DNA from 2 places in the Yersinia alsatica genome. Region 2 is predicted to be linked to the other one. Evidence: riboswitches for the same ligand, from Rfam matches in the RefSeq annotation. Region 2 holds a riboswitch; the other holds the start of a gene.

Region 1 (16,091 bases), 870 kb from region 2:
AGCCCCAGTGCTGTTTTACGAGTCAATAACCACACAATAATCAGCATACCCAATGCAATAACCACTGACATCGGCATATACATCAAAGTAGTGCTACCTAATTTTGCCAAACCACCGCTATCAAATGTAACGATTTGCCCTTCGGTAATCAGTTGGGCGATGCCTCGCCCTGCCACCATTAACATCAAGGTGGCGACAATCGGCTGGATTTGTAATACCGCCACTAAAAAGCCATTCCATAGCCCGCACAATGCTCCAACCACAAGTGCCGCAGCCAAAACCGTTACCAAAGGATATCCTGCACTGGTCAGAGTCGCCGCCGTAGCACCAGCAATCGCCATCACGGCTCCGACAGATAAATCAATCCCTCCGGTTGCGATAACCAACGTCATTCCCAGCGCCAATAAAGCAACTGGAGCACCACGATTTAAGATATCAATCACACTGCCAAACAGCCGCCCGTCCTGAATATGAATTGAGAAAAAATGCGGGGCGACCAGACTATCAATCAATAAAATAACTGCCAGAGCACCAAACTGAGTGGCACCTTTCGGTAAAACCCATTTAACTTTGCGCGGCTGTTGCGTCATTGACAGGCTCCTGTTTCCCATAAGGTCACTCCTTATTGCACCGCGATCGCCTGCATGATGGCAGGAACAGAAATCTCATCATGACCAAGTTGTGCAATGTGCCGGCGATCACGCAGGACAATGACGCGATCGGCATAACCTGCCAATTCCTCCAATTCGGAAGAGATGATTAATAGCGCCAACCCTTCATCACACAGTTTCTCAATCAGTCGAATAATTTCAGCATGAGCGCCCACATCAATGCCGCGAGTTGGCTCATCTAAAATCAAAAATCGAGGTTTTGTGGCCAACCAGCGGGCTAATAATACTTTTTGCTGGTTTCCGCCGGAGAGATACTGAATTTGCTGTTCAGGGCCAGGAGTACGAATACCCAATTGCTGGATAAAATCTTCTGCAATTTGGGTCTGTTCACGCATAGAAATTGGCCTCAACCACCCACGTTGGGCCTGTAGAGCCAGAATAATATTTTCTCGGACAGTGGCAGCCCCCACGATACCATCGGTTTTCCGATCTTCTGGGCAGTAACCAAAGCCAGATTTAGAGGCCTTCCGGGGTGTTCTGATTTTAACTGGCTTACCTTGTATTTTGGCTTCGCCATTATCCGGAGTGGTCACACCAAAAATTAATTGTGCCGTTTCGGTTCGACCAGATCCCAATAACCCGGCAAGCCCAACAATTTCACCGGGAGAAACCGATAAATCAAAATTCTCAACCACACCGCGGCGACCATAATTTTTAAATTCGACTAATGGCTGATTTACAGCAATATTATGTTCACCACGCTTTAATAATTTCTCATCGAAACTGTGGCCCAGCATCATCTGAACCAATTCAATACGCGGGAGTTCCGTCGTGGTTTTAGTGCCGACAAGTTTACCGTTACGCAATACTGTTATCCGGTCACTGATTCGATAGACCTGATCGAGAAAATGAGTCACGAAAACCATGCCAATGCCCTGATCACGTAACTGGCGTAGAATATCCAACAACATGCTGACTTCTTTTGCATCCAAGCTCGCTGTTGGCTCATCCAAAATCAGTACTTTGGCAGAAAGGTCCACTGCCCGAGCGATCGCAACAATCTGTTGTATTGCAATAGAAAAATCGGCTAAAGGACGCTGAACATCTAGCATCAAACCATAACCTTGCAGTAATTTTTCCGCCTGTTGGTTCATGGTTCGATGATCAATAAATCCCCAACGTAATGGCTCGCGACCAATAAAGAGATTCGCCGCAATAGAAATATTTGGTAGTAGATTGACCTCTTGATAAACAGTGCCAATACCCATCTTTTGGGCATCAGCAGTGTCAATGGGACAAATGGCCACGCCATCTAAATAAACCTCACCAGCGGCGCGCTTATAGACTCCGGTTAGTGCTTTGATTAACGTCGATTTTCCTGCTCCATTTTCCCCCAGCAAAGCCACAACTTCGCCACGATGCAGAGAAAAATCTACAGAGTCCAATGCCTTAACACCAGGAAATTCAACTGACAAGCCACGGACTTCTAGCAGTGTTTCCATCAGATGTACCCACGTTCAAAAACGACTCAGATATTGCCCAAATACAGGTGACGAAAGCAGGCGGGGCAAGCCCCGCCATTTGAATCAATAGCCAAGGCTCTTCTTGGATTCATATTCCTGTTTAGCCGTATCCGGCTGCAACAGGCGAGATTCTGTCTGGATAAATTTAGGAGGTTGGGTGCCGTCTTTCTTCAGCGCAATTAATGCATCAAAAGCAGGGCCAGCCATATTTGGTGTCAATTCAACCGTAGCATTAGCCTCACCACTGCTCATTGCTTTGAAAATATCAGGAACACCGTCGATAGAAACGATTTTGATTTCTGAGCCAGGTTTCAAGCCAGCTTCTTTAATGGCTTGAATGGCACCAATCGCCATATCATCGTTATGTGCATAAACTGCACAGATATTTTTGCCATTTTGCTCTGCTTTAATGAAGCTCTCCATAACCTCTTTACCTTTACTACGTGTGAAATCCCCTGATTGGGAGCGGATTATCTTCACGTTAGGTGCTGAGGCTATCCCGTCTGCGAAACCTTTTTTACGGTTAATCGCCACACTGGAGCCAACCGTACCTTGCAGTTCGACAACGTTACAAGGCTTGCCCGCAACATCTTTCAGCAGCCATTCGCCGGCAACTTTACCTTCATATACACTGTCCGAAGCTACCGCGGCTGTATATAAAGAGGGATCATTCACTTCAATCATACGGTCCAGCAGAAATACAGGAATTTTAGCTTCTTTCGCTTCCTGTAAAACTGGCGTCCAGCCAGTAGCAACGACAGGAGCGATAAAGATGGCATCAACACCTTGAGCAATAAAGGATCTCACCGCTTTGATTTGGTTTTCTTGTTTTTGTTGGGCATCCGCGATTTTTAATGTTATTCCGCGTTTTTCAGCCTCTTGCTTAGAAACCTTGGTTTCCGCAGAGCGCCAACCGGATTCTGAACCAATCTGAGAAAAGCCCACGACTAACGGAGCCGCCTGGACTGCACTACACATTGCTGCTGTTACAGCTGCTGCTAACAGTAAACGCCTGTACATATTTCTCTCCTCACTTGCCATCGTTGAGCCGTTGACCCGCTACTATTGCGAAGAACAGTTAAGATCATCCAGGCCATTTACTGCCCTGAACTTCGGCCAATTTGCAGATAATGTTGATCTCAAAGCATATGATGTTTTTTAAGGTGAGCTTCCTGATAGCTAAAATGTTAATTAGTTTTAGTACATTTTGTAAAAGTAATAATGAGCAGTGTCACACCACAGAATAACAATCGTTTTGTACATAAATTCAGCTAAATAGGTATGTATTGGGAACGTTACCTGCTAAATTTTCATAGCAGATTTAAAAGAAATATAGGTAATTAACGGTTATTAATTGAGCGAGAGATATTGTTTGAAGGGATAAAATGGGCAGGATTTTCTATGTAGAATAATAAAACAAGGGGCTATATAGAGAAGAAAATGGAAGGGAAAGGCTTATCTAGAGGGTTGCTGAGAGTATAGGAAATAGGGCAAATGATTATTTTGGGCATAAAAAAACCCCTCGTTTTCACGAAGGGTTTTCAATATGGCAGGGGCGGAGAGACTCGAACTCGCGACACCCGGTTTTGGAGACCGGTGCTCTACCAACTGAGCTACGCCCCTAAATTACGCTTAACATTATGCCTGCTAAAATTAGCAGGCATAATTTAAATAAGTGGCGGAACGGACGGGGCTCGAACCCGCGACCCCCTGCGTGACAGGCAGGTATTCTAACCAACTGAACTACCGCTCCACCGATTCTTTTACGTGTATCTTCCTGATACTTACCCTTTTCAGGGCCAGCGCTTCTCGCTGTGCAAAACCGCGCTTGGCGATTTTGTCCATCACCAGATGTCACTCTGATGATGCGTGTTTGATGCCTGGCAGTGTCCTACTCTCGCATGGGGAGACCCCACACTACCATCGGCGCTACGGCGTTTCACTTCTGAGTTCGGCATGGGTTCAGGTGGGTCCACCGCGCTATGGCCGCCAGGCAAATTCTGTTTTAATCAACCCGCTACACTATAACTCCCATGCAGCCAGCCAATTCAATCTGTAAACATCGCTGAAAATTAAAATATACTCTCAAATAACCAAAACACCTTGGGTGTTGTAAGGTTAAGCCTCACGGATCATTAGTACTGGTTAGCTCAATGCATCGCTGCACTTACACACCCAGCCTATCAACGTCATAGTCTTTAACGTTCCTTCAGGGGGCTTAAAGCCCCAGGGAAGACTCATCTCGAGGCAAGTTTCCCGCTTAGATGCTTTCAGCGGTTATCTCTTCCGAATTTAGCTACCGGGCAATGCCATTGGCATGACAACCCGAACACCAGTGATTCGTCCACTCCGGTCCTCTCGTACTAGGAGCAGCCCCTCTCAATCTTCCAACGCCCACGGCAGATAGGGACCGAACTGTCTCACGACGTTCTAAACCCAGCTCGCGTACCACTTTAAATGGCGAACAGCCATACCCTTGGGACCTACTTCAGCCCCAGGATGTGATGAGCCGACATCGAGGTGCCAAACACCGCCGTCGATATGAACTCTTGGGCGGTATCAGCCTGTTATCCCCGGAGTACCTTTTATCCGTTGAGCGATGGCCCTTCCATTCAGAACCACCGGATCACTAAGACCTACTTTCGTACCTGCTCGAGCCGTCACTCTCGCAGTCAAGCTAGCTTATGCCTTTGCACTAACCTCACGATGTCCGACCGTGATTAGCTAACCTTCGTGCTCCTCCGTTACTCTTTGGGAGGAGACCGCCCCAGTCAAACTACCCACCAGACACTGTCCTCACCCCGGATTACGGGGCCGAGTTAGAACATCAAACATTAAAGGGTGGTATTTCAAGGTTGGCTCCACGCAGACTGGCGTCCACGCTTCGATGCCTCCCACCTATCCTACACATCAAGGCTCAATGTTCAGTGTCAAGCTATAGTAAAGGTTCACGGGGTCTTTCCGTCTTGCCGCGGGTACACTGCATCTTCACAGCGAGTTCAATTTCACTGAGTCTCGGGTGGAGACAGCCTGGCCATCATTACGCCATTCGTGCAGGTCGGAACTTACCCGACAAGGAATTTCGCTACCTTAGGACCGTTATAGTTACGGCCGCCGTTTACTGGGGCTTCGATCAAGAGCTTCGCCTTGCGGCTGACCCCATCAATTAACCTTCCAGCACCGGGCAGGCGTCACACCGTATACGTCCACTTTCGTGTTTGCACAGTGCTGTGTTTTTATTAAACAGTTGCAGCCAGCTGGTATCTGCGACTGGCTTCGGCTACGAGAGCAAGTCTCTTTACCTAATGCCAGCGTGCCTTCTCCCGAAGTTACGGCACCATTTTGCCTAGTTCCTTCACCCGAGTTCTCTCAAGCGCCTGAGTATTCTCTACCTGACCACCTGTGTCGGTTTGGGGTACGATTCAATGTTACCTGATGCTTAGAGGCTTTTCCTGGAAGCTTGGCATCAACTACTTCTGCACCGTAGTGCATCGTCATCACACCTCAGCGTTGATAAGCAACCGGATTTACCAGGTCACTCCGCCTACATGCTTAAACCGGGACAACCGTCGCCCGGCTAGCCTAGCCTTCTCCGTCCCCCCTTCGCAGTAACACCGAGTACAGGAATATTAACCTGTTTCCCATCGACTACGCTTTTCAGCCTCGCCTTAGGGGTCGACTCACCCTGCCCCGATTAACGTTGGACAGGAACCCTTGGTCTTCCGGCGTGCGGGCTTTTCACCCGCATTATCGTTACTTATGTCAGCATTCGCACTTCTGATACCTCCAGCAGACCTCACAGTCCACCTTCAACGGCTTACAGAACGCTCCCCTACCCAACAACACCTAAGTGTCGCTGCCGCAGCTTCGGTGCATGGTTTAGCCCCGTTACATCTTCCGCGCAGGCCGACTCGACCAGTGAGCTATTACGCTTTCTTTAAATGATGGCTGCTTCTAAGCCAACATCCTGGCTGTCTATGCCTTCCCACATCGTTTCCCACTTAACCATGACTTTGGGACCTTAGCTGGCGGTCTGGGTTGTTTCCCTCTTCACGACGGACGTTAGCACCCGCCGTGTGTCTCCCGTGATAACATTCTTCGGTATTCGGAGTTTGCATCGGTTTGGTAAGTCGGGATGACCCCCTAGCCGAAACAGTGCTCTACCCCCGAAGATGAGTTCACGAGGCGCTACCTAAATAGCTTTCGGGGAGAACCAGCTATCTCCCGGTTTGATTGGCCTTTCACCCCCAGCCACAAGTCATCCGCTAATTTTTCAACATTAGTCGGTTCGGTCCTCCAGTTAGTGTTACCCAACCTTCAACCTGCCCATGGCTAGATCACCGGGTTTCGGGTCTATACCTTGCAACTAGACGCCCAGTTAAGACTCGGTTTCCCTACGGCTCCCCTATTCGGTTAACCTTGCTACAAAATATAAGTCGCTGACCCATTATACAAAAGGTACGCAGTCACACCACGAAGGTGCTCCCACTGCTTGTACGTACACGGTTTCAGGTTCTATTTCACTCCCCTCGCCGGGGTTCTTTTCGCCTTTCCCTCACGGTACTGGTTCACTATCGGTCAGTCAGGAGTATTTAGCCTTGGAGGATGGTCCCCCCATATTCAGACAGGATGTCACGTGTCCCGCCCTACTCATCGAGTTCACAGCAAGTGTATTTTTGTGTACGGGACTATCACCCTGTACCGTGCGACTTTCCAGACGCTTCCACTAACACACAAACTGATTCAGACTCTGGGCTCCTCCCCGTTCGCTCGCCGCTACTGGGGGAATCTCGGTTGATTTCTTTTCCTCGGGGTACTTAGATGTTTCAGTTCCCCCGGTTCGCCTTGCATGGCTATGTATTCACCATGCAATAGTGCAACGAATTGCACTGGGTTTCCCCATTCGGGTATCGTCGGTTGTAACGCTTCATATCAGCTTACCGACGCTTTTCGCAGATTAGCACGCCCTTCATCGCCTCTGACTGCCTAGGCATCCACCGTGTACGCTTAGTCGCTTAACCTCACAACCCGAAGGTGTCTTTCGACAACTTGCGTTGTGATTATTTGAGAGACTCTAATACAGGTTACTCGTTATCTCAGTACATCTACGGAGAGATAAGTTTCAGCTGTATTGTTTCAATTTTCAGCTTGTTCCAGATTGTTAAAGAGCAATATCTTAAACACGACTTGTTAAAGTCATCTTTAAGATACTTTGTGGTTCATTAAGAACCGGTGATAATGTCTTTCACACATTATCGGAGTGGCGTCCCCAAGGGGATTCGAACCCCTGTTACAGCCGTGAAAGGGCAGTGTCCTAGGCCTCTAGACGATGGGGACACAAAAATTGCTACTGAATCACTGATTCAGTATTTTTGTGTAAAGGTGAGAATGTGGTGACACATTCGAACGACTGATGCAGTAAAAACCCGATACCGAGGTTTTATCGCACAATCATCACCCTCATCAACAGGTGCTCTTGCTCGTTTACATTCATCAGACAATCTGTGTGGACACTGCGCAATGCGTATCGTTAGGTAAGGAGGTGATCCAACCGCAGGTTCCCCTACGGTTACCTTGTTACGACTTCACCCCAGTCATGAATCACAAAGTGGTAAGCGCCCTCCCGAAGGTTAAGCTACCTACTTCTTTTGCAACCCACTCCCATGGTGTGACGGGCGGTGTGTACAAGGCCCGGGAACGTATTCACCGTAGCATTCTGATCTACGATTACTAGCGATTCCGACTTCATGGAGTCGAGTTGCAGACTCCAATCCGGACTACGACAGACTTTATGTGGTCCGCTTGCTCTCGCGAGTTCGCTTCACTTTGTATCTGCCATTGTAGCACGTGTGTAGCCCTACTCGTAAGGGCCATGATGACTTGACGTCATCCCCACCTTCCTCCGGTTTATCACCGGCAGTCTCCTTTGAGTTCCCACCATGACGTGCTGGCAACAAAGGATAAGGGTTGCGCTCGTTGCGGGACTTAACCCAACATTTCACAACACGAGCTGACGACAGCCATGCAGCACCTGTCTCACAGTTCCCGAAGGCACCTAAGCATCTCTGCTAAGTTCTGTGGATGTCAAGAGTAGGTAAGGTTCTTCGCGTTGCATCGAATTAAACCACATGCTCCACCGCTTGTGCGGGCCCCCGTCAATTCATTTGAGTTTTAACCTTGCGGCCGTACTCCCCAGGCGGTCGACTTAACGCGTTAGCTCCGGAAGCCACGCCTCAAGGGCACAACCTCCAAGTCGACATCGTTTACAGCGTGGACTACCAGGGTATCTAATCCTGTTTGCTCCCCACGCTTTCGCACCTGAGCGTCAGTCTTTGTCCAGGGGGCCGCCTTCGCCACCGGTATTCCTCCAGATCTCTACGCATTTCACCGCTACACCTGGAATTCTACCCCCCTCTACAAGACTCTAGCTTGCCAGTTTCAAATGCAGTTCCCACGTTAAGCGCGGGGATTTCACATCTGACTTAACAAACCGCCTGCGTGCGCTTTACGCCCAGTAATTCCGATTAACGCTTGCACCCTCCGTATTACCGCGGCTGCTGGCACGGAGTTAGCCGGTGCTTCTTCTGCGAGTAACGTCAATGATTGAGCGTATTAAACTCAACCCCTTCCTCCTCGCTGAAAGTGCTTTACAACCCGAAGGCCTTCTTCACACACGCGGCATGGCTGCATCAGGCTTGCGCCCATTGTGCAATATTCCCCACTGCTGCCTCCCGTAGGAGTCTGGACCGTGTCTCAGTTCCAGTGTGGCTGGTCATCCTCTCAGACCAGCTAGGGATCGTCGCCTAGGTGAGCCATTACCCCACCTACTAGCTAATCCCATCTGGGCACATCCGATGGCGTGAGGCCCGAAGGTCCCCCACTTTGCTCTTGCGAGGTCATGCGGTATTAGCTACCGTTTCCAGTAGTTATCCCCCTCCATCAGGCAGTTTCCCAGACATTACTCACCCGTCCGCCGCTCGCCGGCAAAGTAGCAAGCTACTTTCCGCTGCCGCTCGACTTGCATGTGTTAGGCCTGCCGCCAGCGTTCAATCTGAGCCATGATCAAACTCTTCAATTTAAGATTTGTTTGATTTGCTGCTAATAAAAGCAGCGATGCTCAAAGATTACTTTCTGCAAATATGCATTCGAACCGAAGTTCAAATGTGTACTGCTTTGGTCACTCTTCAAGACTTTGATATTGCTTCTGCCTGCCGAAACAGGCTTCGATATCGTCTTGCGAGTGCCCACACAGATTGTCTGATAAATTGTTAAAGAGCGTTCGTTACCCGTTTGCCTTTCAGCGAATCTTACGGTAACGCGGGAGGCAGATAATACGCTTTCCCGCTGAAGAGTCAAGGTTTTCTTTTGTTTCTTTCGAAGTCAAAATCATTCTTTTCTCTTCCTGACCCGGCGAAGTGTGTTTCGTTGTTCCCGGTCAGTGGAGGCGCATTATAGGGAGTTCCTGACAGCCTGCAACCCCTAATTTGAAAAAACTTTTCAACCGCTGAATCTTTAGTCAAAACGCTGCTAAATTGACAGTTTTTCCAGTGTTGGGAAGCCATAACCCTGCAAAACGGGCAATAAAGCATCAGTGTCTGCGTTCAGAGCCATGCAATATGCAATGTTCTCATCCGTAGAAGAAATGATATTTTCCTGCGAAGAGATAAGCCAAGCCGTCCGACGCGCAATTGCAGCCCCGGAATCGACCATGCGCGTCCCTTCCGGCAACACTTGCGCCAACTCTTCAGCTAATAGAGGGAAATGCGTGCAGCCCAAGACAATGGTATCTGGCGGTTCACGCATCATTAGCCACGGATGAAGGATTTTCTTTAATGCTTCCGCCGCAACCACGCCACCATGCAACTTACTTTCTGCTAGCTCCACCAGCTCGGAGGAACCCAGTAACTCAATTTTGCAATCAGTGGCAAAGCGTTTAATCAAATCCAGGGTATAAGAAGCATGAACCGTACCGCGTGTGGCCAGTAGGCCAACAACACCATTACGGGTTAGCCGCACTGCAGGTTTGATAGCGGGAACAACACCAACGACCGGGAACGCAAAACGTTCACGCAATGCAGGAAGGGAGACGGTGCTGGCGGTGTTACAGGCGATAACCACTATTGCTAATGGATGGCGCTGCTGCACTGCCGTGACAATTTCCAGAACGCGCTCAACAATAAACTCGCCTGACTTCTCCCCATAAGGGAAAGCGACGTTGTCGAAAGCATATATATAGTGGAGATCCGGCAACAGCTGCCGAATCTCTTGATAAACAGATAGCCCGCCAACACCTGAATCAAAAATCAGCGCTGTCGGGCGAGGAGAAGAATCAGCCTTAGAAGTTATAACTTCCTGTGAGGTAATACTCTCGTCCAGCGGTTTTATAGCCATAAGCCGTTTCGTATTCTTTATCGAACAGGTTAGCAATTCTACCACGAACTGTTAGATGAGAAGTAACCGGATAAGCAGCGGAGACGTCGACTGTGCTGTAACTCGATAATTCACGCTGAGTCGAGTTATACATCGAGGTGCTATTGTCGTAGCGTTTGCTGTAATACTGGTAAGAAACGTCCATATCAACATTGAACATTGTCCAATCCAACTGATACTTGGCCTGCTGTTTAGAGCGGCGAGCTAACACTTCATTATTTAGGTCATTACGTGGGTCAATGTATTGCAACGTGATCTGGTGGTTAAACATCCCGGTATCAAAGTTTCCGGTCAATTCAACACCTTTTATAGTGGCAGAATTCACATTGTAATATTGCCCTTTATACGTCACTGGGTCAGAAGTGTAATCAATCAGATTTTCAATTTTGTTGTGGTAAGCAGACAAACGCCAGTCAACTGGCCCTGTCAGCCCTTCCAGACCGGCTTCCCATTGGCGCGACTCTTCCGGTTTCAAATCACTGTTTGACATAATATCGAAGCGCTGCGAACCATATTGCTGACCCAATGAAGGAGCCAGGAAGCCGGTGCCGTAAGATAATGTCACACGGTAGTCAGGAACAAACTCCCAGCCCGCGGCTGTTTGCCACGTTTCGTGCCAGCCAAATTGCTCATCTTTATCTTCACGGCCAGAAGCTTCTAATGTCACATTGCCGAGCTTTTGCTGGCCGCTCAGATATAAACCGGTGTTATCCCGCTTATAGGTGTCGGAGATAGTCTGGCTAGATGAGGTTAGGCGCTGTTGTTGCCAATCCACCCCTGCGCTCAGCGTCGCACTTTCAAAACTGTAGGTGTTGCCCCATTGCACATTGCGCTGATCCATATTGTCCAGCGTGGTAGCAACTCCATAGCGGCCATACTGGCTACTGAAGTTATAGTCTTTATATTTCTGATAGCTACCGATTAATTGGGAAGAGTAGGCTCCCGACACATAACGTAGCCCGGCATCATAAGTATGATTATAAAGTCGCTCTTCATCGCCGCTGTAGGCCGGAGAAGAGAGGCTGCCCACATCATAATCCGTGTTATTGGTGTAGCCATATCCTCTAACAAAGCCGGATATCTCTTGGTTGAACTGATGTTCCAGACCGGCCCAGAAATTTTTATTACGAAAACCATCCCGATCACTATCAATAGGGTTTGGCGAGTTAGGTTTGATGTTATAGCCGTTAGTGGTTTGATACCCACCCGCCAGCGTCGCCAAAGTATCACCAAAACGTTGGCGAACACTGCCATCATATTGCTGGTAGCCTTTAGAACCGACGCCAGCATTAATCTGTGCACCTTCTTGGTCAGTTTGGGTAATCACGTTAATAACGCCACCAATCGCCCCAGAACCATAGACGGCAGAACGCGGCCCACGAATATATTCAACTCGCTGCACTAAAGAGATAGGAATCTGATTGAAGTCGACGCTGTTGACGATACCGGTGCGGGCCAGAGGAATGCCATCAATCAATACCAGTACATGCCGAGCTTCAGTACCACGGATGTACATAGAAGAACCCTGACCTAATCCCCCGGTTTGGGCGATATCCACGCCAGGCAACCGGCGCATAACTTCATTGAGGCTTTTTGCCTGCCAGCGGTCGATATCATCACGGGTGACGACATCGGTTGGCGCCAATACCGTGGAAACCGGTTGTTTGAAACGGCTGGCGGTAACAACCATTTCATCTTTATTACCTGTGGTGGTGTTATCCTGCGCCCATCCAGAAAATGCCGTCACAGAAAGGGCTGTGAGCAGCGTATATTTTTTAATTGTCATTAGAAAAGCATCCAAACTCAAATAGCGGATGCCGCAGTGCCATGGCCGGTAGTACGCGACGACCACGAATATTGCGACGTATACCGGCAGGTCTTCGGGCTTGGGATCTCTGATATCAACTTTAATTACCGCAGTAAATAATACTGAGATGAATAAATAACATGAAACAGAGCGGGCGATGACTTCCCGTCCTTATGGACAGTGTCTGGATGAAACCTATCGCCGTGACTTCCCCTTACCGCTGCGCGTCAGCTCCGGATTTACACCGGATTCCCTTTTAACTCTTAGGTGTTTAAGTAACAGCATGAGGCCGGACCGCAATGCTACGATCAAGTAAAATGGATGTCTAGACTTCTACTCTTGTAACGAGGGATATCGCCAATAAATTTCATGGTGCAGGAAGGGGATAAACACGACAAAACTGGACATCACTTCCACTTTCCCTACAATCCGCAGGAATAAACCTCTTTTATAATGTCCAGACGAGAAGAAACATGACTCCCGACATCCTGCCGACTGACGGCTATGACCACCAACTGGCGGAAAAATCGGCCCGTCTTCAGGCGATGATGTCGCCGTTTCAGGCCCCCGCCCCCGAAATATTCCGCTCTCCAGCTGAACATTACCGCATGAGAGCCGAGTTTCGTGTTTGGCATGATGAAGACGACCTGTACCACATCATGTTTGATCAACAGACTAAGCAGCGAATTCGGGTTGAACAATTCCCAGTCGCCAGTGTGTTAATTAATCGTCTGATGAGCGCATTGATGACCGCCATCAGGGCCGAGCCCATTTTGCGCCGTAAGCTATTCCAGATTGATTACTTATCTACCTTGAGCGGCAAACTGATTGCATCTTTGCTGTACCATCGCCAATTGGATGAAGAGTGGCAGCAGAAAGCGCTGGAGCTACGTGATCAGCTGCGCGAGCAAGGTTTTGATCTGCAACTGATTGGCCGGGCATCAAAAACTAAAATCATGCTGGACCACGACTATATTGATGAAGTGTTGCCCGTCGCCGGTCGCGAGATGATTTATCGTCAGGTTGAGAATAGTTTTACCCAACCTAATGCTGCGGTGAATATTCATATGCTGGAATGGGCCATTGATGTCACCCAACATGCCAGCGGTGATTTGCTGGAGCTGTACTGTGGCAATGGTAATTTCTCACTGGCATTAGCACGCAATTTCGACCGTGTGCTGGCAACAGAAATTGCCAAGCCGTCAGTGGCGGCCGCGCAATACAATATTGCCGCGAACAATATCGATAATGTGCAAATTATTCGGATGTCCGCGGAAGAGTTTACTCAGGCAATGCAAGGTGTGCGTGAGTTTAACCGCCTGAAAGGCATTGATTTGAGCAGTTATAACTGTGAGACCATTTTCGTTGATCCGCCGCGCAGTGGGCTGGATGACGAAACCGTCAAACTGGTACAAGCTTACCCGCGCATCCTTTATATCTCTTGTAACCCAGAGACACTGTGCGCCAATCTTGAACAACTGCAGCACACCCATAAAATCAGCCGGTTAGCGCTATTTGATCAGTTCCCTTATACCCATCATATGGAGTGTGGGGTTTTACTGGAAAAGCGGGACTAACAGCCAGCAAAAACTATAGGCAAATAAAAGGGCAACACCATGTTGCCCTTTTATTTTATTGCCAAACTCACTCAATCTGCTGGCGCGAAAATTGACGGCCATGAGTTATTGCGGCTGCTGGTTATCACTATCTGAGTCAGTATCGGTATCAATTTCTGTCTGTGCTGATTTGCGGGTTTTCAGCTTGAATAAAATCCAGAACACCAGCACCACACTCAGGATAGAGGGAACGAAATTGGAACCAATCACCGGATGCTCAACACGTACAATCGCGCTATACAATAAAATGCCGAGTAAGAAACATGCGGAAGCCAGCACTGGCAGACCTTGTGGCATGGCAAAATTGAGATAGCGCTGGTGCAAGCAATAGACCGCCAAAATGAGTGTCAGTAGCGGAAAGACTGAAAAAGGCACAAATGAGCTGAATATCGCATTAAATGAACCATTTATTGCCAAACCAGTAATCAATGCCAACAGTAGGGTGCCGGTTTCACGGCGGGATTGTTCCATCATTTTCCTTACCTTATTAAGCGCGGGACACTGCGAGCTTTTCCTGCTCGCGACGATACCAATAATAGGCACCCTTGGAGATCATCCGCAGTTGTAAGACCAAGCGTTCTTCTAACTGTCGCCGCTGTTCAATATCCACGTCCAGCACTTCTGCACCGGCACTGAAGACAATTGTGACCATGGCCTCAGCTTGAGCTTCGGTGAAGCTACGTGGCATGTGATTTTCCAGCTCTAGGTAGTCGGCCAGCTCAGCAATAAAATGCTGAATTTCGCGCGCCACTGCGGCACGGAATGCAGCAGAAGTCCCGGAGCGCTCCCGCAGCAATAAGCGGAAGGCATTCGGATTATTGCCGATAAATTCCATAAATGTAGATACAGATGTGCGGATAACACTGCCGCCCTTGGCAATCCGCTGACGTGCCTGGCGCATAAGTTGGCGCAGCATCAGGCCGCTTTCATCAACCATAGTGAGGCCAAGCTCGTCTACATCACGGAAATGCCGGTAAAAAGAAGTCGGTGCAATACCTGCTTCACGGGAGACTTCCCGCAAACTCAGGCTGGCAAAACTCCGCTCAGCACTCAGTTGGCTGAACGCCGCTTCGATAAGGGAACGACGAGTCCGCTCTTTTTGTTGTGCTCTGACGCCCATAATCGTACCCAAGGGATATCCAATTTCTCAATCTAAGACATATAGTCAGCAATATACCAAACTTTATAGTAACAACCGTTATACAAACGTATCATCCCAATACGGAATTGCCGCTTTACAGCACACATCACGGTGATTTACCCATTGTTTATTGGGTTATACTTGGGATGATGTTAATGTACCGTTGTAATTTTGTATAATAATAGGTCTCTCCTACATGCAACAGCACTTCCATTTTGATGCCATAGTTATTGGCTCGGGTCCTGGCGGTGAAGGTGCCGCTATGGGGTTGGTCAAGCAAGGTGCCCGCGTTGCCGTCATTGAACGGTACAATAATGTGGGCGGTGGATGTACCCATTGGGGCACCATCCCATCCAAAGCTTTGCGCCACGCCGTTAGCCGTATTATCGAGTTCAATCAAAACCCACTCTATAGCGACAATGCCAGAACCATCAGCTCTTCTTTTGCTGATATCTTAAACCATGCGGATCGCGTTATTAATCAGCAGACTCGCATGCGCCAAGGCTTTTACGATCGCAATCACTGCCAGATGTTTTCCGGCGATGCCAGCTTCATTGATGCTCATACTATCAATGTGCGTTATGCCGATGGTACCAGCGATACATTGCAGGCTGATAACATCGTCATTGCCACCGGCTCACGCCCCTATCGCCCGGCAAACGTTGATTTTAATCACGAACGAATTTACGACAGTGATACCATTTTGCAACTCAGCCACGAACCACAGCACGTTATTATCTATGGTGCTGGGGTTATTGGTTGTGAATATGCCTCAATTTTCCGTGGGTTGAGTGTCAAAGTGGATTTGATCAATACCCGCGATAGGCTGCTGGCTTTCCTTGATCAGGAAATGTCCGATGCCCTCTCTTATCACTTCTGGAATAACGGCGTGGTTATCCGCCACAACGAAGAGTTTGAGCAGATTGAGGGAACCGTTGACGGCGTCATCGTACATCTGAAATC
Region 2 (16,091 bases):
AACCGAGGCCACATCACCGGTCAGGCGGATTAACATCCAGCCGGAGCCGTTGGTTTTTTCTATCCCGATCAGCTTGACGGATGCCGCTTTTGCCATGGCATCCGCCGCGCCGATCGCCAGCGCTAGACCGCTAACTTCAAGTAAACCCAGTGACGTTTTCACGCTGTGCTCCTCTTCTTACCCTTAGGCAGAGGTCGGTAAAATGGCTTCTACATCGCTATGCGGGCGCGGGATCACATGGCAGGATTTAACTTCACCCACCGCGCTGGCTGCCGCAGAACCGGCATCAACAGCTGCTTTTACTGCGCCGACATCGCCGCGAACCATGACAGTGACTAAGCCAGAGCCGATTTTTTCGTATCCCACCAGTTGTACGTTGGCAGACTTGACCATGGCGTCAGCTGCTTCGATAGCCGCGACCAGGCCTTTGGTTTCAACGAGTCCGAGTGCGTTGTTCATAGATTTGAGTTCCTTGTTATAAAGTTAGGGCTATCTTGTTTGCCATTTTGAACCCCGGCAGTGCTCGCCATCCTCACGTACTGTTTGTACGCTCCGGTGGCTGTGCGCTGGCGGAGTCCAAACTGCCTGCACTGATAACGCCCTGCTATTTGAGTGTGGAAAACTTAAACGGTAAACCTTTAACCAACCGGGCGGCGTTGTTGCCGAGTCGCCGTAGTTGGTCTTCGTCTTGTGCCCACGCCTGCCGGAACAGCGGGCTAGCGGGCGGTAAATTACGGTAATGCACCACTACTTCGTCGGCCGAACATGCCAACCCCACCAACAGTGGAGAGCGGGTGGCTGCCTGCCAGGCGCGCTGTATGGCATCGGTGTCATCGTCTTGCTGCCATTGCCAGGGAATGCCTTCTTCCTCTATGCCCAGTAACACCTGGTGCCAGATGGCCTCTGGTGTTTGTGAGGTTCGGCTGATTACGATGGCGGGAGCATCATTGGTGAAGTTCATCAGTAACTCTCCCGCTGATAGGCCAGAATCAGCCCGGTTGCCACCGCATTGCGCGGACCTTCACTGGCGCGAATATTGCCGCGCCCTGCCACCAGCTTGTAGTGGGAGAGGGCATCGGTCACCAATTGCGGGATTTCGAAGTCCAGCGACGAGCCGCCGACCAGCACCACGAAGGGAATATCGCGGATATTGCCGGTTGGGCTGACTTGACGCAGGGCGCGTAGCGCATTGGTGACAAACACCCGCTCTTTCGCCGAGCGGCGGATATTGCGCACTTTCTCCAGTGCGTAATCCCCCGGCAGTGGCACCAGACCTTCCGGTTTGACGACCACCAGCCGGGCAAAGACCTCGGGCGGCAGCGGTTGTGGGAAGAACTGCACGCTGCCGTCTTCGTGGCGCAGGTGGAACAGACTTTCCACTTTTGCCAATGGATATTTCTTGATGTCTTCGGCCAGATAGCGGTCTTGAAGATCCAGTTCAGAGGCAATGATCATCGTGACCATGTCTCCGGCTCCTGCCAGATGAGTCGCCACTATTTGACCTTGGGCATTGATGATGGAGGCGTCGGTAGAACCCGCGCCCAAATCGAGGATGGCGAGTGGCCGTCGCGTCCCTGGTGTGGTCAGCGCGCCGAGTATCGCCGCTTCGGCTTCCGCCCCCCCGACCTGTACATCAATATTCAGGGTCTTCTCGATTTCACTGGCAATATGCGCCATTTGCAGACGATCAGATTTCACCATGGAGGCGATACCTACCGCCTGCTCGAGCGAGAACTCGCCCGCCAGACCGCCAATGACATTGACCGGCACGGCGGTGTCGACCGCCAGCAAGTCTTGAATAAAGATTTCATTGGCTGGTTTGTTGGTCAGTTCTGCCATGGTATGGCGCACGTGCTCGAGCATGCCGCCGATATTGGTGCCGGGTTCACCGCTGACATTGTCCAGATGCCGAAAGCTGTTCACTGCGGTCATAATGGCTTCACTGCCGCTGGCAACATCCACACGGACAGTGCGACCCTCGGCAAACAACTCCAGATGACCGGCCGGTATGGCGCGCGCTTTGACATCCCCTTCAGGTGTTTTGACGACCACCGCTGAACGAGTGCCAATCAAGGCGCGCGCGACCGGAACAATGTTTTTGGTTTCTTCGGCACTGAGTTCAAATACCGTGGCAATGCCATAAGGGTTAGAGAGGTTTTCAATCACCTGACCCGGCATGGCAACTTCAACCGCCGCCAACATGCCCATGGGGATGCGGTCGATATGCAGCACCTCATCTACAATCGGCAGCGGGTGGTTTAGGCGGTTGCTAACCAGTACGCCATCATCGCGTTGCAAGATAATCGCGGTAATGCGGTATCCGGCACCGTTAGCGGCGTTGACCACGGCGGCGACATCAGCAAAATCGACAGTTGAGGGCACCACCAGAATGTAAGGTTGGGCGGGATCACGAGTTACCAGCTCATCAATAGTGATGGTCAGCCCGACACCCAGCCCCAGCCCTCCGGGGGTTTTCGGGTTGTGGCCGATCATGGTGGATTCAGTGATTATGGTTTCAGTGATGGTTTCCATCGCCACATCACCAATTACCGGGGTTGCCTCATTGATGCGAATCAGACTGATATCACTGAGGGTGATACCGGCCTTTTCCACCAACATATTCAGCGCCTTATTGATGCCGAATAGATTGCGCTGCGTCCCCTTGACACCGGTGGTCTCCGTCAGAGTGCTGGCAACAAACTGTAACTGACCGTCAGTTGCGCATTGTGCCAATGCCACTTCTGTTGATGAATTACCGATATCCACACCGACTATATACCGCCCCATATTCCTTCCCTTAAATTGCTGACAGCTTATTTGCCCACATAACCCTCTGCTTGCGCCGAGGTGAGCGAAGGGCCTATATGGCTAGGAGCGCTCCGGCGACTTACGCCGCTACGACCCCAATGACATATCTCCCTTCGTTTGCTATTGCTGAATTAATCGTCGCCTTTCAGCTTCTTGCGCTGGACATACAAAACGGCAGCTTCGCGCACAAAAGCGGCGCAAATAGTGGCTTGGTATGTTTTTTCCAGATCATCGGCGATGGCATTCAACTCTTCTTTACTGGAGCGGAATGGGCGCAGGGCGTTATAGATATCCAACACCTTGTCATCTGGCACCGCAGTCAGCTCGGCCGCACGTTCGAAGTTCATTGCCAACAGTGGGCGACCGGCATCTTTGGCGATAGAGGCCTGAATACGCAGGATTTCCGGTGTAATACGTAAATCCTGTGAGGTCACACTGCCGTTCAACACGTTAGCCAGCGTCAAGTCATCCAGAGTTTTATTGGTGGCGGTTTTAACCCAGTCTGGGTGCTTATTCGCCAGCGGATAGTCAGAGACTTTGGCATCGCTGCGCGAACTGGCTGCCGGTGCTGGGCAAGCAGCAGGCGACTGGCCTTGCAAGCTGTTCATCTTGCTCAACACATCGCGAACCATGGATTCAATAGCTTCGGAATTCATTGTGTTTTCCTTTGTTAAAGCGCTACCCGGAGTTCCTGAGGATTCTTGCCAGTCACCACATATTTGGTTTCTTTAATGTGCAGAATCGCTGATTTAGCCTGATATTTTGGCCGGGCCATTTGGTCATTCAGAGTTGGAACCGGTTGTGGTGACTCCCGCTTGGCGTAACGCGCGGCGTTTTTGCCAATCAGCCGGTAGGTTTCCAACGTCAACAACGGTGCTTGCGGGAACAACTCCAGATTGGAGAGTGGCGGCAGACCTTGCTGATGAATAACCGTGGTGCCTTTTGACTGAATGCCGATAGAAATCCCGGAACCACTCAGGCGGTTGCCTTCGACGGCAACAAAGGCCACGTCGGAGGATTTAAAGCAGCGGATAACGCGCGCCTTAATCCCTTCCTCTTCAATACCGGCAATCAGTTCGCGCAGAATGTTTTTATGCGGTATCCCGACGATATTGGCGGTTTGTGACAGACCAAATGCTGGCCCAACCGCAATAATGACTTCGTCCTGTTGGCTGCCGGGGCGGGCTTCACCTACTTCAGTGAGAAAATCCCCTGCTGCTCCAGTGCTTACCGCCGCTACGGGTTGAGTCTCTTGCTTAAAGGAGACGGTATTCTGGTCTCCCTGCATTTCCTGTAATACGCCCTCAATAATTTGGCGTAACAGTTTTTCGTTAATATCCACCATCTCGTGAACCCCTTAGCCAAGCTCATTCGGATCAAGCGCGTTTGGAATATTTTTGATCTCTTCCCAACGTGCACCTTCCAGCCGGTAACCGGTAGCTGGCCCTGCGTAGTCATTGACGTCATTCACTGCCGACAGCACTTGGTTGTCGCCTTTGATGATCGCCGAGGTATGCAGATAGTCACCGGCAATCTTGGCTTTCTGGATGTTGAGCATGTCTTGCGCCACATCTTCGAAACCGCCTTGTGCCAAGGCCTTAACCACTTCCAAACCGGTGCGGTTTTTGCTGATGATTTCCTGAGCGAACTTGATGTCTTCGACGATGTTACGTTCCGGCATATCTTTCGAACCGTGGGCATAAGTCGCCGCAATGACTTCTTCGTCAGTGATCGGTGGCAGGCCCATACCGGCGAACACGGCTTGCAGCGCGCGCGCGGCTTTATTACGAATGGCCACCACGTCAGCTTCCAATACCGGACGCAGGCCACCATCGACTTTCAGGTCGCGTTGCATCACGTTGTAATCGTCAAAGTCTTCGGCATCTTCGTTGGAGCCGGCGAACATGTTGTCGTAGTTCGGCACCGCAGAATAACCAGAGGAGATAAAGTCAGTACCGGGCAGGAACTGCATCAGCAGGCGAGCAGTACGGCGCATATCTGAGTGGGTAAAGGTCTGGTCGTTACTGGACGCACACTCCAAATCCAGCGCTGAACAGATCAGGTTTTCTGCCAAAATAGCGCGAATGCCAGATGGCACCGCCGATGGCACACCGACGCAGCTGACGGAACCGTTTTGCAGCCCCTGAACCCCGGCGGCTTTGGTGATGTAAATGCAGCGCGCTTCCAGATACAGCATGGATTTACCTTCGGCATAACCCATTTGTACTTCAGAGCCGGAACCCGAGGTAAAGCGCATTTTCAAGCCGCGTGATGCATAGGAAGAGGCAAGGAAACCTTTTGACCATGGCGTGTCATCACCGTCGGTGAACACCGGTTCAGTGCCATAAACCGAAATAGTTTCGGCGTAACAGGTGTGGCCTAACATCCCCAGTTTCAGCTCGGTAGCTTCTTCCAGAGAACATTGCGTCAGTACACCCGGGCGACCCACTTGCGAACCTACCAACAGCGCGATGGCGTTGAACGGCGCGTAACGGGCCACAGCCACAGTGGTTTCTTGCTCATCGAAGCCACGGAATGCACCTTCGGCGGCGTCAGCGGCAATCTGCACCGGATTATCTTTCACGTTGGTGACGTGGGCTTGTTGCGATGGGGTACGACGAGCGCGCATTTTCTGCATCGACATCATCATTTCCACCACGTTCATGTGGGATACCACCTCGACGATCTTGGCCGGTGTCATGGCGGTCGTCAGTGGCACAATGGTGCGGCGCGACACATTTGGGTCACACAGCATATTGGCCAGCTTGATGGAATCCATCTTCATCACTTCTTCTGCGTGCTCCAGATTGATACCGTAGCGGGCGATAAAGTGGTCGATCAGGTCGAAACTGCTTTGTGGTTTGCCGTCCAATTCGGTCACCACACCATTAACAATCTTGATGGAAGGTTTCGGATCATTCGGGCTTTCCATGGCAATAAAGCCTTCCTCGATCCACTCTTTGACAAAGCCGTCCTGATTAACCGGGCGTTTCGCCAACGCTTCAAATCTTTTCGATTTCATGAAACAGCCTCACTGTGGCGTCAGATATAAGAAGGGCGGTCGTTTTTCGGTTCAGAACCCAAGGTCGCTAATACCGTTTTGCCGATCTCACGGGCAGAAATCACTGCCTGACGAACTGCGCCAGAATCACCGGAGATAACCAAGATCACTTCGTTACTAAAACTGGTGCCTTGGGCCGGGGAGCTGTAAGCCACCACGTCAACATTGGCGGATTTAACGGCGGTATCGGCCATCAAAACACCAATGGATGCCGGTGCGCCGACAATCACCCCGCAAGAGCGGCCCAGTGGCGCGCCGAATGCTTTTTCTAGTGCATGGCTGGCGCGGGCGCTGTACTGCAATTCGATGTGGCCGGCTTCATTGCCATAAACGTCACCGAACGTCCGGTCTAACTCTTTCAGGGCGACTTCGACGGCGCGTTTTACGTCTGAAACATCGTCACCACCGAAAATAATCAGCGAGCCATGACCTGCGCCGCCTTTGGTATCACGCGGTAATTCAATGCTGACCACTTCGGTATTGGTGGCTTTTACTGCTTCATCCGCCGCCATAATGTGTGGGCCAGCACCGGTACGTGCGCCTAAAATGCCAATGGAGCGATAGCGTTTTTCCAGCTTCATTGCATCGAGCAATGCGCTGTCAACGTTGGCGATTACCAGTCCGACCGTGTCACCGATCGCGGTACCAACAAATTCCGTTAAACTGCAAGTTTTCTCAGCCATAGCCGTATCTCGTTGTTTATAGGATGGTTGTTTATTGAATGATGGTTTATCAAATGAGGGTGAAGAAGATGTCGAAGCCGATTCGCTGACTTTCGCTATCACCTGCGCCATGATTTGGTCGACCAGATCATTGCTGCTCATTAGCGACTTCCTTTAGGTAAAAAAGCCTCGACATCGGTATGTGGGCGCGGAATAACATGGGTGGATTTCACTTCGCCCACGTTAGCGGCGGCAATGGCGCCAGCATCAGTGGCAGCTTTAACTGCCCCCACGTCACCACGTACGATGACGGTGACCAGACCAGAGCCAATTTTTTCGTAGCCCACCAACGTCACATTGGCCGATTTCACCATGGTGTCAGCAGCCTCAATGGCAGCGGTCAGCCCTTTGGTTTCCACCATTCCTAGTGCTTCTTGTTGCATAAATACCTCGACGGAATATCAGGAGCCTTGTTGTGGCTTGAATTGTCATGTTCAGAAATAACGTTGTCAGGTTCGTGCTGGGATTGAATATACAAACAAGCAATGAAAAAGAATGGCTGTAATGAATTTACTGGCGAGAATGGTTGGTGATGAAATAACAAAATATTGTCATTGGATATCTTAACGTATTATTTTATAAGTCTATTTCGCAATCTATTTGTAGTAATAATTGGTTATGGCATCTTCAGAATTACAATTTAAGTAGTGACATTGAATATTATCTTTGATATTTACGCGCATTAATATAAAGGAGGTGTGGCTCACATTAAATGAGAAACTGCGAGCTTGATAACAATAATAGAAAGAATAAATGGCAAGAAAATCACATTATTTAATAATCCACTGAATTGTTTACTCTCAAGACGTTGAGTGGTTTTTTTGACAGTAAAATAGCAATAATTTGTTATTGGTAGTCTAGTTTTTGTTTAATTAATGGCAGATTACGACAACACTTTCATTTTTCGTCTCTTTATAGTGAGTAGGTCATGGGCCGTGCATTCGATACAGAACGTCATATAACTTAATTAATCACAAGCAGGGTAACCCTATGAACGACTCGCTCAAAGCTCAGTGTATTGCGGAATTCCTCGGTACCGGGCTGTTTTTATTTTTTGGTATTAGTTGTCTGGCTGCAATGAAAGTAGCTGGCGCCAGTTTTGGTCTGTGGGAAATCTGTATCGTATGGGGGCTTGGGATTTCACTGGCCGTCTACCTCACTGCCGGTATTTCCGGTGCCCATCTCAACCCAGCTATCACCATTGCTCTATGGCTGTTTGCCTGTTTCCCTGGCCGTAAAGTAATTCCTTACAGCATTGCACAAGTTGCGGGTGCTTTTGGCGGTGCAGCACTGTCTTATATGCTGTATCACAACTTATTCACTGACTTTGAAACTGCCCATCAGATGGTGCGCGGTAGTTTAGAAAGCCTACAACTGGCGAGTATTTTCAGTACCTTCCCATCACCGGCTATCAGTGTTTGGCAGGCCGCCTTTGTTGAAATTATCATTACCTCGATTCTAATGGGGCTGATTATGGCGCTGACCGATGACGGTAATGGTGTGCCGCGTGGGGCATTGGGCCCACTCTTGATTGGTATTCTGGTGGCGGTAATCGGTGCCTCTACCGGCCCATTAACCGGGTTTGCCATGAACCCAGCGCGTGACTTCGGTCCTAAAATATTTACCTTCTTTGCGGGCTGGGGAAAAATATCAATGACTGGCGGGCGTGATATTCCTTATTTCATCATTCCTATCGTGGCACCTATTATTGGTGCATGCTTGGGGGCAGCAGTTTATCGCGTCTTTATTGGTAAAAATCTGGCTTGCAATACCTGTAAGTTAGATGATGAAGAAACAGTGAAATAGTCCTGAAAATTAATGATGACTTCCTCATCTTGGGACTGCAAACAGGTATTAAGGTGAGGAAATTTCGTGATCTGTTCTGGTTAATGCACTGATTATAGTCCCCTGTTGATTATGACTCTGGTAAGGTTGATAGTTATTTCTCTCCAATTTACCGGAGATAGACCGCCACAGGGATATTAGGTTTTCATCTTGTTAATGGGAATTGAAATATAACAATGTAGTAACACATTTATCATTGCAGGGATGATTTATAGCAACAAACGAAACTTAATAACAATAAATTAAAATTAACTGAGAGGTTTTATCATGATTTCTGCCAGTTCTCTAAACTCAGAGCTCATAAATAAAATCGCGCAGGATTTTGCTCAAGCAACTGGGCTGGCAGTGGTGGTGGTGAATATTCACGGCGAAGAGATTTCTGACTTATTTAATTTCACTCCGTTTTGCCAATTGATGCGCCAGGATCCGGTTAACCACCTTCGTTGTCGAATGAGTGATCGTTGCGGTGGCCTTGAAGCTTCCAAATCTAATGAACCTTGTATCTATCGCTGCCATGCCGGGTTAACGGATTTTTCTATTCCACTGGTTATTGCCGGTCACTTGGTTGGTTTTGTTTTATGCGGTCAGGTGCGGTTGCATTCAGATGTTTATCTTATTGATATTCTTAGTATCGATAATAATTGGAAACAGAACCCGGCACTGTTAGATGAATTCCACAATGTGCCCATTATGGATTTCTCGCGAGTGATCGCTTCGGCGGATTTACTGAAGTTGATCGTTGAGAACTGCTTGAAAAAACACCTCAATTTTGTGGTGATTAATGACAATATGGGCAGTAAAGAGCCTGGCAGAATACGGCCGGTCCATCCCCATGACAGTAAAATGAAGAAAGCACTGCGCTATATCGATACGCATCTATCAGAAGAGTTGCGGCTTGAAGAGGTTGCCGCCAAGGTCTATCTCAGCCCTTACTACTTCAGCAAATTATTTAAAAAATATCAGGGCATAGGTTTTAATGCTTGGGTGAATCAACAGCGGATGGTCAATGCGAGAGAAATGTTGCAACACAGCGATTGGAGCATTGCCAGCATTGCCAAGAATCTGGGCTTTTCACAAACCAGTTATTTCTGCAAAGTATTCCGTCAGGCCTATAATGTGACGCCGCAGGTATTTCGTTCACTTTCTTCTGAACGTAATGAAATGGAATGACAGTTATTGATTTAATATCAATTTATCATGTTTTTAATTCATGTTTTCTTATTTAAAAATTAAACGGGTAATTATTTTTTAAAGTAATTAATGACAATTTTTTGTTATAGAATTAAATGAAAAAATTAGTCTAATAGACTGTTACTTCATGCTTTTTTTGAGTTGATGGCAATTTTTTGTTATAAGCGACCCAAAAAATAGCAATAAAAAAATGAAATTAACCATTTTTTATTTGTGGAAAAGAGTATATTAATCTTAATCAAATTTAATAAGTCAGTTGACGTTACAACTGTGTAAATAAAGAGATAAATTCTATCGCGAAGTAGAAATAAAATAACAGAATCTAACATAAAGTAGTTACTGAGTTGGTTATGCCAAAAGTCATTGGAGTTGCAGTTAACACCATGCAGCCTCAAGAACAAAGGCATGTTATGCGCTAAAGCATAACTGGGAAGGGGGTGACAATCCCCCGCAGCCCCCGCTGCTGTGATGCTGACGAACCCGCTAAAACCACTGATCCACCGGATTGGGAAGGTGCGGGAGAGGATGACGCTAAGCCAGAAGACCAGCCAAATCAGTAAAAGATTTTCAACTCCTTCGGTGGGAAGCGGGTTGTCATCAGATGCGCGCAGCGGTGACGCTGCACAATTGCACCTTTTTGACACTGCATATCCCGCTTGAAATGGCGGGATTTTTTATGCAACGGTCAGGCAAACAAGCATTTATCATCGCAGGAACCGGCAGCGGGTGCGGTAAAACCACCGTAACGTTGGGTATATTGCGGGCGCTGATAGCGCGTGGATTGTCAGTGCAACCGTTCAAAATAGGGCCGGATTATTTGGATACCGGCTGGCATACCGCAGTCAGTGGTGTGACGTCGCGTAACCTCGATGCTTTTATGCTGCCCCCCGCCACCCTCAATGGGCTGTATAACCAACATGTGCGCCATGCCGATGTGGCAGTGATCGAAGGCGTTATGGGGCTCTACGACGGTTACGGTACTGATCCCAATTATTGCAGCAGCGCCGCCATGGCTAAACAGCTTGGTTGCCCGGTAATCTTGCTGGTGGACGGCAAGGCGGTATCCACCTCAGTGGCCGCGACAGTCATGGGTTTTTGCCAATTTGACCCTCATCTACGCATTGCGGGAGTTATTGTTAACCGCGTCAATTCAGATAATCACTACCAGCTACTCCGTCATGCCATTGAGCACTATTGTGGCATTCCTGTTTTGGGCCGTTTACCGGTGATGGACGATGTGGCATTGCCCTCACGTCATTTAGGGCTGATCCCGGCGCAAGAGCGCGGCGGGCCCATCGCCAAACAGCCGGATAGTGCCCCACGTTGGCAGCAGCTGGCGCAGCAGGTTGAAGAGTTTATCGATCTGGACCGATTACTGACATTAACGTCGTGCACTGAACTCCCGCCAGGAACTCCGCCAGAGTTACCTCCTCAAGCCCTGGCTGATGGCCTGACACTGGCGCTGGCTGAAGATGAAGCCTTCAATTTCTATTACCCCGATAACCTTGATCTGCTGGAGCAGGCCGGGGTGCGCATTCAACGTTTTAGCCCCTTACATGACCGCCAGTTACCCGCTTGCCAGATGATTTATCTGGGGGGCGGCTATCCAGAAATTAACGCAGCAAAGTTGGCGGCCAATACCGCGATGCATCAAGCATTACAACAGGCCCACAGTCAGCAAATTCCACTGTATGGCGAATGTGGCGGTTTGATGTATCTGGGGGAGGGCCTAACCGATGAAGACGGGCAACGTCACCCAATGGTAGGGATTTTGGCCGGTGAAAGCCGAATGGGAAAACGCCTGACCCGCTTTGGTTACTGTCAGGCCGAGGCTCGCCGTGACACTTTATTAGCGGCGCAAGGTGAAGTTCTGCGCGGTCATGAGTTTCATTATTCCGATTTTACCAGCCCGCTGACACCGCTATTTGATAGCAGTAAGTGGCGCGATGGCGAGGTTATTCAGCGCTGGAGTAGCGGCTACCAAGTGCAACGGACCCAAGCCAGCTATCTGCATATTCATTTTGCCCAACGCCCCGGTCTATTAAATGGCTGGCTGAGCGCGGCCCGGAGCCTGTTATGACTCTTGCAGCATGGTTTGTGGCTTTTCTACTTGATAGCTGGCTCGGCGACCCGCCGCACTGGCCGCACCCGGTGCGCTGGATTGGCAACTTAATCACCGTGCTGCAACGGGCTATTCGTGCCGTTTGTCGCAGCGAACGGGCGCTGAAATGGGGTGGAGCGGTGCTGTGGTTGGTGGTGGTGGGAATAACCTGGCTGACCTGCTGGGGATTCTTATGGTTGATGAGCGAGATTAATCCTTGGCTCGGCTGGCTGGCGCAAGTGTGGATGATTTACACCTTGCTGGCCGGGCGCTGCTTGAGTGACGCGGCACTGGCGGTTTTTGCTGCACTACAGCAGGGTTCATTGGCGCAAAGTCGCGAAAAGCTGTCATGGATTGTTGGGCGTGATACTTCGCAATTGGAAAAGCCGCAAATTACCCGCGCCGTGGTGGAAACGGTGGCTGAAAACAGTGTCGATGGTGTGATTGCGCCGCTGTTCTTCCTAATGCTTGGCGGTGCGCCGCTGGCGATGGCCTACAAAGCGGTTAATACCCTGGACTCGATGGTGGGTTACAAAACCCCGAAATACCGCGCTATCGGCTATGTTTCGGCGCGCATGGACGATCTGGCTAATTGGCTTCCTGCCCGTCTGAGTTGGTTACTGCTGAGTGCCGCCGCTTGGCTGATTCAAGCCGATTATCGACAGGCGCTGCGCATTGGCTGGCGTGACCGTTACCAACATTCCAGCCCGAACTGTGGCTGGTCAGAAGCCACGGTTGCCGGTGCGCTGGGTGTGCGTCTTGGCGGCCCGAATGATTATTTTGGCGAACGAGTGGAAAAGCCCTGGATGGGTGAGGAACGACGCGAAGTGGCGCTCAGTGATATTCCGCGCAGCATTCATTTGATGATGATGGCGTCATTATTAGCCCTTTTACTGTTTGCCCTGATCCATCTGCTGCTGGTTGGCATTTAACTAGGATAACCCGATGAACTATATAAAGAATCCGCAAAAAATCGAGCAGAACAGTTTTGCCATCATTAGCAACATTATTGCCCATGAACGGCCCGATTATGTGTTTGTCAGTGAGATGCATGAAGCGGTGATCAAGCGGGTTATTCACACCACCGCCGATTTTGACTGGCTGGATATTCTGCATTTTTCACCGGAGGTATTGAGCCGTATTGCTAAGGCGATCAGCCGGGGTTGCACCTTGTACACCGACACCACCATGGCCATGTCCGGTATCAATAAAACACTGTTACAGCAGATGGGCTGTGAATGCCGCTGCTATATCAGTGATCCGCGAGTGGTGGACAGTGCGCCAAAGCTGGGCATTACCCGCTCGATGGCAGCGGTGGATATCGCGCTGGCGGAGCCGGGGGAGAAACTGTTTGTGTTCGGCAATGCGCCCACGGCGTTATTCCGTTTACTGGAGCGGCAAGCCGCGCCGGTTGCCGTCATTGGGGTGCCGGTCGGTTTTGTCGGGGCGGCGGAGTCCAAAGATGCGCTGGTAGAAAGCGATTTGCCCTGTATTGCAGCACTGGGCCGCAAAGGCGGCAGCAATGTGGCCGCTGCGATTATTAACGCCATCCTTTATCAATTAAGGGGGACGTTATGAGTGACAGTCTGCTCCATGCCGAGTCGGTGAGTGATGACGCCGCATTGCAAAACCAGCAATTAGACAGCATTTGGCATAACGGTAAGCAATACCGTAAAGGCTATACCACCGGCTCTTGTGCCACTGCGGCGGCTAAAGTCGCGGCGCTGATGGTATTGCGCCAGCAAGTGATTGACCAGATTTCGATTGTCACGCCCTCCGGTGTCACCTTGTGCCTGAATGTCGAACAACCGCTGATTGAGGGCCAACAAGCCACTGCGGCGATTCGCAAAGATGGCGGTGATGATATTGATGCCACCCACGGCATGTTAATTTTCGCCCGGGTAACTCTCACTGAGCAGACCGACATTAGCTTACATGGCGGCGAAGGGGTGGGAACCGTCACTCGCAAGGGTATTGGTTTACCGGTGGGCAGTTGCGCCATTAATCGTACGCCTCGCCAGACCATTGAAGCCGCAGTGCGCGAAGTCATCGGCCCGCTACGCGGGGCAGAGGTCGAGATTTTTGCGCCGGAAGGGGAAGAGCGGGCGAAAAAAACCTATAACGGGCGGCTGGGCATTCTGGGGGGAATCTCCATTATTGGCACCACCGGCATTGTCACGCCGATGTCGGAAGAGAGCTGGAAACGTTCTCTGGCGCTGGAGCTAGAGATGAAGCGCGCGGCCGGTGAAGACCGCGTCATTCTGGTGCCGGGTAATCATGGCGAGCGCTTTGTTCGTGACCATCTGGGCCTCGATAGCCAGCGGGTGGTGACCATGAGTAACTTCGTCGGTTATATGCTGCAAGAAACCGTGCGACTAGGGTTCCGCCACGTACTGCTGGTTGGGCACCCCGGCAAGCTAGTCAAAGTTGCTGCTGGCATCTTCCACACCCACAGCCACATTGCCGATGGGCGCATGGAAACCTTAGTGGCTCATCTGGCACTGATGGGCGCACCGCACGCACTATTACTGGCGGTAAATCAGTGCGATACCACCGAGGCGGCAATGGAACTGATTGCCGAACAGGGCTGGGAAGGGGTCTATTCTCGCATTGCAGAGCGCATCTGCGAACGTGTTGCCGAGATGATGCGCTTCTCCGTGAATCCCCCACAATGTGACGCTGTTCTATTCTCTTTTGATAATCAAGTACTGGGTAGCAGCCGCCCACTGGCAGAGATTGTGGAGGCGCTACGATGATTACTGTTGTAGGCATTGGCCCCGGTGATAGCGAATATCTCACACCCAATGCATTGCGGGCCATTGAACAGGCTGATGTGCTGGTGGGCGGTAAACGCCATCTGGCGACATTGGGTAGCAAAATCAAAGAGTCTCGCCTGCTGGATGCGGATCTGTTGGGGTTATTAGAGTGGCTGGATAGCAACAAAAATCGTGGCATTGTGGTGCTGGCCTCCGGTGACCCTCTGCTGTTTGGTATTGGTAAATTGCTGGCCGCGAACTTCAGTGCCGACGAGTTGCATATCGTCCCCGGCATCAGCGCGATTCAATATCTGTGCGCCAAAGTAGCGCTGGATATGAACGACCTTTTCCTCACCAGCAGCCATGGGCGCGAGCCCGATTTTGACTGGATTTTCCAGCACGACAAAGTGGCCATGGTCACTGACGGTATTATCGGCCCGCGCGCCATTGCCGATGCGCTACACCAGCGCGGCCTGTCTCGCACCTTAATTATTGGCGAAAACCTCTCGCAACCTAACGAACGAATTCACCGCCTGCCCGCCGAGCAGGTAGCGGCCCGCTATGACATGAATGTGGTGGTGATCCTCAATGAAAGATGATCTGTTCTTACGCGGGCAAAAAGTCCCGATGACCAAAGAAGCCGTGCGCGTATTGGCATTGGAACGGCTGGAGTTGCCAGGAGCCGGTCATCTGATTGATGTGGGCGCGGGCACGGGCAGTGTGGCGCTAGAGGCCGCATTGCGATTTCCTCATCTTAGGGTGACAGCCATTGAGCGCAACCCGGCAGCCCTAGAGCTGATTACTGAAAACCGCCAGCGGTTGGGATGCAACAACGTGGCGATTATCGCGGGCATCGCGCCACTGCCACTGACAGATAAAGCCGACGCCATTTTTATCGGCGGCAGCGGGGGGCATTTGACTGAACTTATCGACTGGGCGCTGATGACGCTAAACCCCGGTGGCCGCTTGGTACTGACCTTTATTTTGCTCAATAACCTGAATGAAGCACTAAGCCATTTAGAAACACTGACTCACGGGCCGACCTGTGCCATCAGCCAATTGGACTGCGTTCAATTGCAGCTCTCCTCCCTGACCCCTTTGGGCAGTGGACACTATTTTAAACCGAATAATCCTACTTATCTTATTTCCTGCCACAAGGAGGCGTGCAATGTCTGGGCATCCTAATACTGTTCCACCCGCCGGTACACCCGCATGGGATACACAAAAAGTCTGGTTTGTCGGGGCTGGGCCGGGTGATAAAGAGCTGATTACGCTCAAAGGCTACCGCTTGCTGCAACAGGCGCAAGTTGTCATCTATGCCGGATCACTGATTAACACCGAGTTGCTGGAGTATTGCTCGCCACAGGCGCAGTGCCACGACAGCGCGAGCTTGAATCTGGAACAAATTATTCAACTGATGGTTGATGGCGTGCGCGCTGGCAAGTTGGTGGTGCGGCTACAAACCGGCGACCTCTCTTTGTATGGCTCGATTCGTGAACAGGGGGAGGTTTTAGGTGAGCACGGCATTGGTTTTGTGTCGGTACCGGGGGTCAGTGCTTTTCTTGGCGCGGCGGCCCAGTTAGGGGTGGAGTACACCGTGCCGGAAG

What was found. Region 2 has a riboswitch for cobalamin ahead of N0H69_RS17065 (cobyrinic acid a,c-diamide synthase CobB). Riboswitches for the same ligand answer to the same signal wherever they lie in the genome.
Positions count from the first base shown of each region.
Region 1: it holds a riboswitch for cobalamin, as region 2 does, so the genes downstream of both, btuB (TonB-dependent vitamin B12 receptor BtuB) here and N0H69_RS17065 (cobyrinic acid a,c-diamide synthase CobB) in region 2, are expected to answer to the same signal.

Region 1 is NZ_CP104006.1:4,688,575-4,704,665, forward strand. It holds gene ytfT (galactofuranose ABC transporter, ATP-binding protein YtfT) at 1-590, opposite strand, end outside; gene ytfR (galactofuranose ABC transporter, ATP-binding protein YtfR) at 623-2,113, opposite strand; gene ytfQ (galactofuranose ABC transporter, galactofuranose-binding protein YtfQ) at 2,198-3,154, opposite strand; tRNA gene N0H69_RS21220 (tRNA-Trp) at 3,682-3,757, opposite strand; tRNA gene N0H69_RS21225 (tRNA-Asp) at 3,811-3,887, opposite strand; rRNA gene rrf (5S ribosomal RNA) at 4,013-4,128, opposite strand; rRNA gene N0H69_RS21235 (23S ribosomal RNA) at 4,249-7,155, opposite strand; tRNA gene N0H69_RS21240 (tRNA-Glu) at 7,396-7,471, opposite strand; rRNA gene N0H69_RS21245 (16S ribosomal RNA) at 7,670-9,212, opposite strand; gene murI (glutamate racemase) at 9,662-10,525, opposite strand; gene btuB (TonB-dependent vitamin B12 receptor BtuB) at 10,470-12,350, opposite strand; cobalamin riboswitch at 12,419-12,680, opposite strand; gene trmA (tRNA (uridine(54)-C5)-methyltransferase TrmA) at 12,845-13,948, shown strand; gene N0H69_RS21265 (YijD family membrane protein) at 14,054-14,461, opposite strand; gene fabR (HTH-type transcriptional repressor FabR) at 14,475-15,107, opposite strand; gene sthA (Si-specific NAD(P)(+) transhydrogenase) at 15,325-16,091, shown strand, end outside.
Region 2 is NZ_CP104006.1:3,816,128-3,832,218, reverse strand. It holds gene N0H69_RS17120 (BMC domain-containing protein) at 1-162, opposite strand, end outside; gene pduJ (propanediol utilization microcompartment protein PduJ) at 184-459, opposite strand; gene N0H69_RS17110 (glycerol dehydratase reactivase beta/small subunit family protein) at 605-961, opposite strand; gene N0H69_RS17105 (diol dehydratase reactivase subunit alpha) at 961-2,787, opposite strand; gene pduE (propanediol dehydratase small subunit PduE) at 2,940-3,464, opposite strand; gene N0H69_RS17095 (propanediol/glycerol family dehydratase medium subunit) at 3,479-4,150, opposite strand; gene pduC (propanediol dehydratase large subunit PduC) at 4,166-5,830, opposite strand; gene pduB (propanediol utilization microcompartment protein PduB) at 5,851-6,693, opposite strand; gene pduA (propanediol utilization microcompartment protein PduA) at 6,693-6,974, opposite strand; gene pduF (propanediol diffusion facilitator PduF) at 7,582-8,397, shown strand; gene pocR (transcriptional regulator PocR) at 8,704-9,606, shown strand; cobalamin riboswitch at 10,021-10,194, shown strand; gene N0H69_RS17065 (cobyrinic acid a,c-diamide synthase CobB) at 10,304-11,707, shown strand; gene cbiB (adenosylcobinamide-phosphate synthase CbiB) at 11,704-12,660, shown strand; gene N0H69_RS17055 (cobalt-precorrin-8 methylmutase) at 12,674-13,306, shown strand; gene cbiD (cobalt-precorrin-5B (C(1))-methyltransferase CbiD) at 13,303-14,484, shown strand; gene N0H69_RS17045 (cobalt-precorrin-7 (C(5))-methyltransferase) at 14,481-15,083, shown strand; gene N0H69_RS17040 (decarboxylating cobalt-precorrin-6B (C(15))-methyltransferase) at 15,073-15,669, shown strand; gene N0H69_RS17035 (cobalt-precorrin-4 methyltransferase) at 15,653-16,091, shown strand, end outside.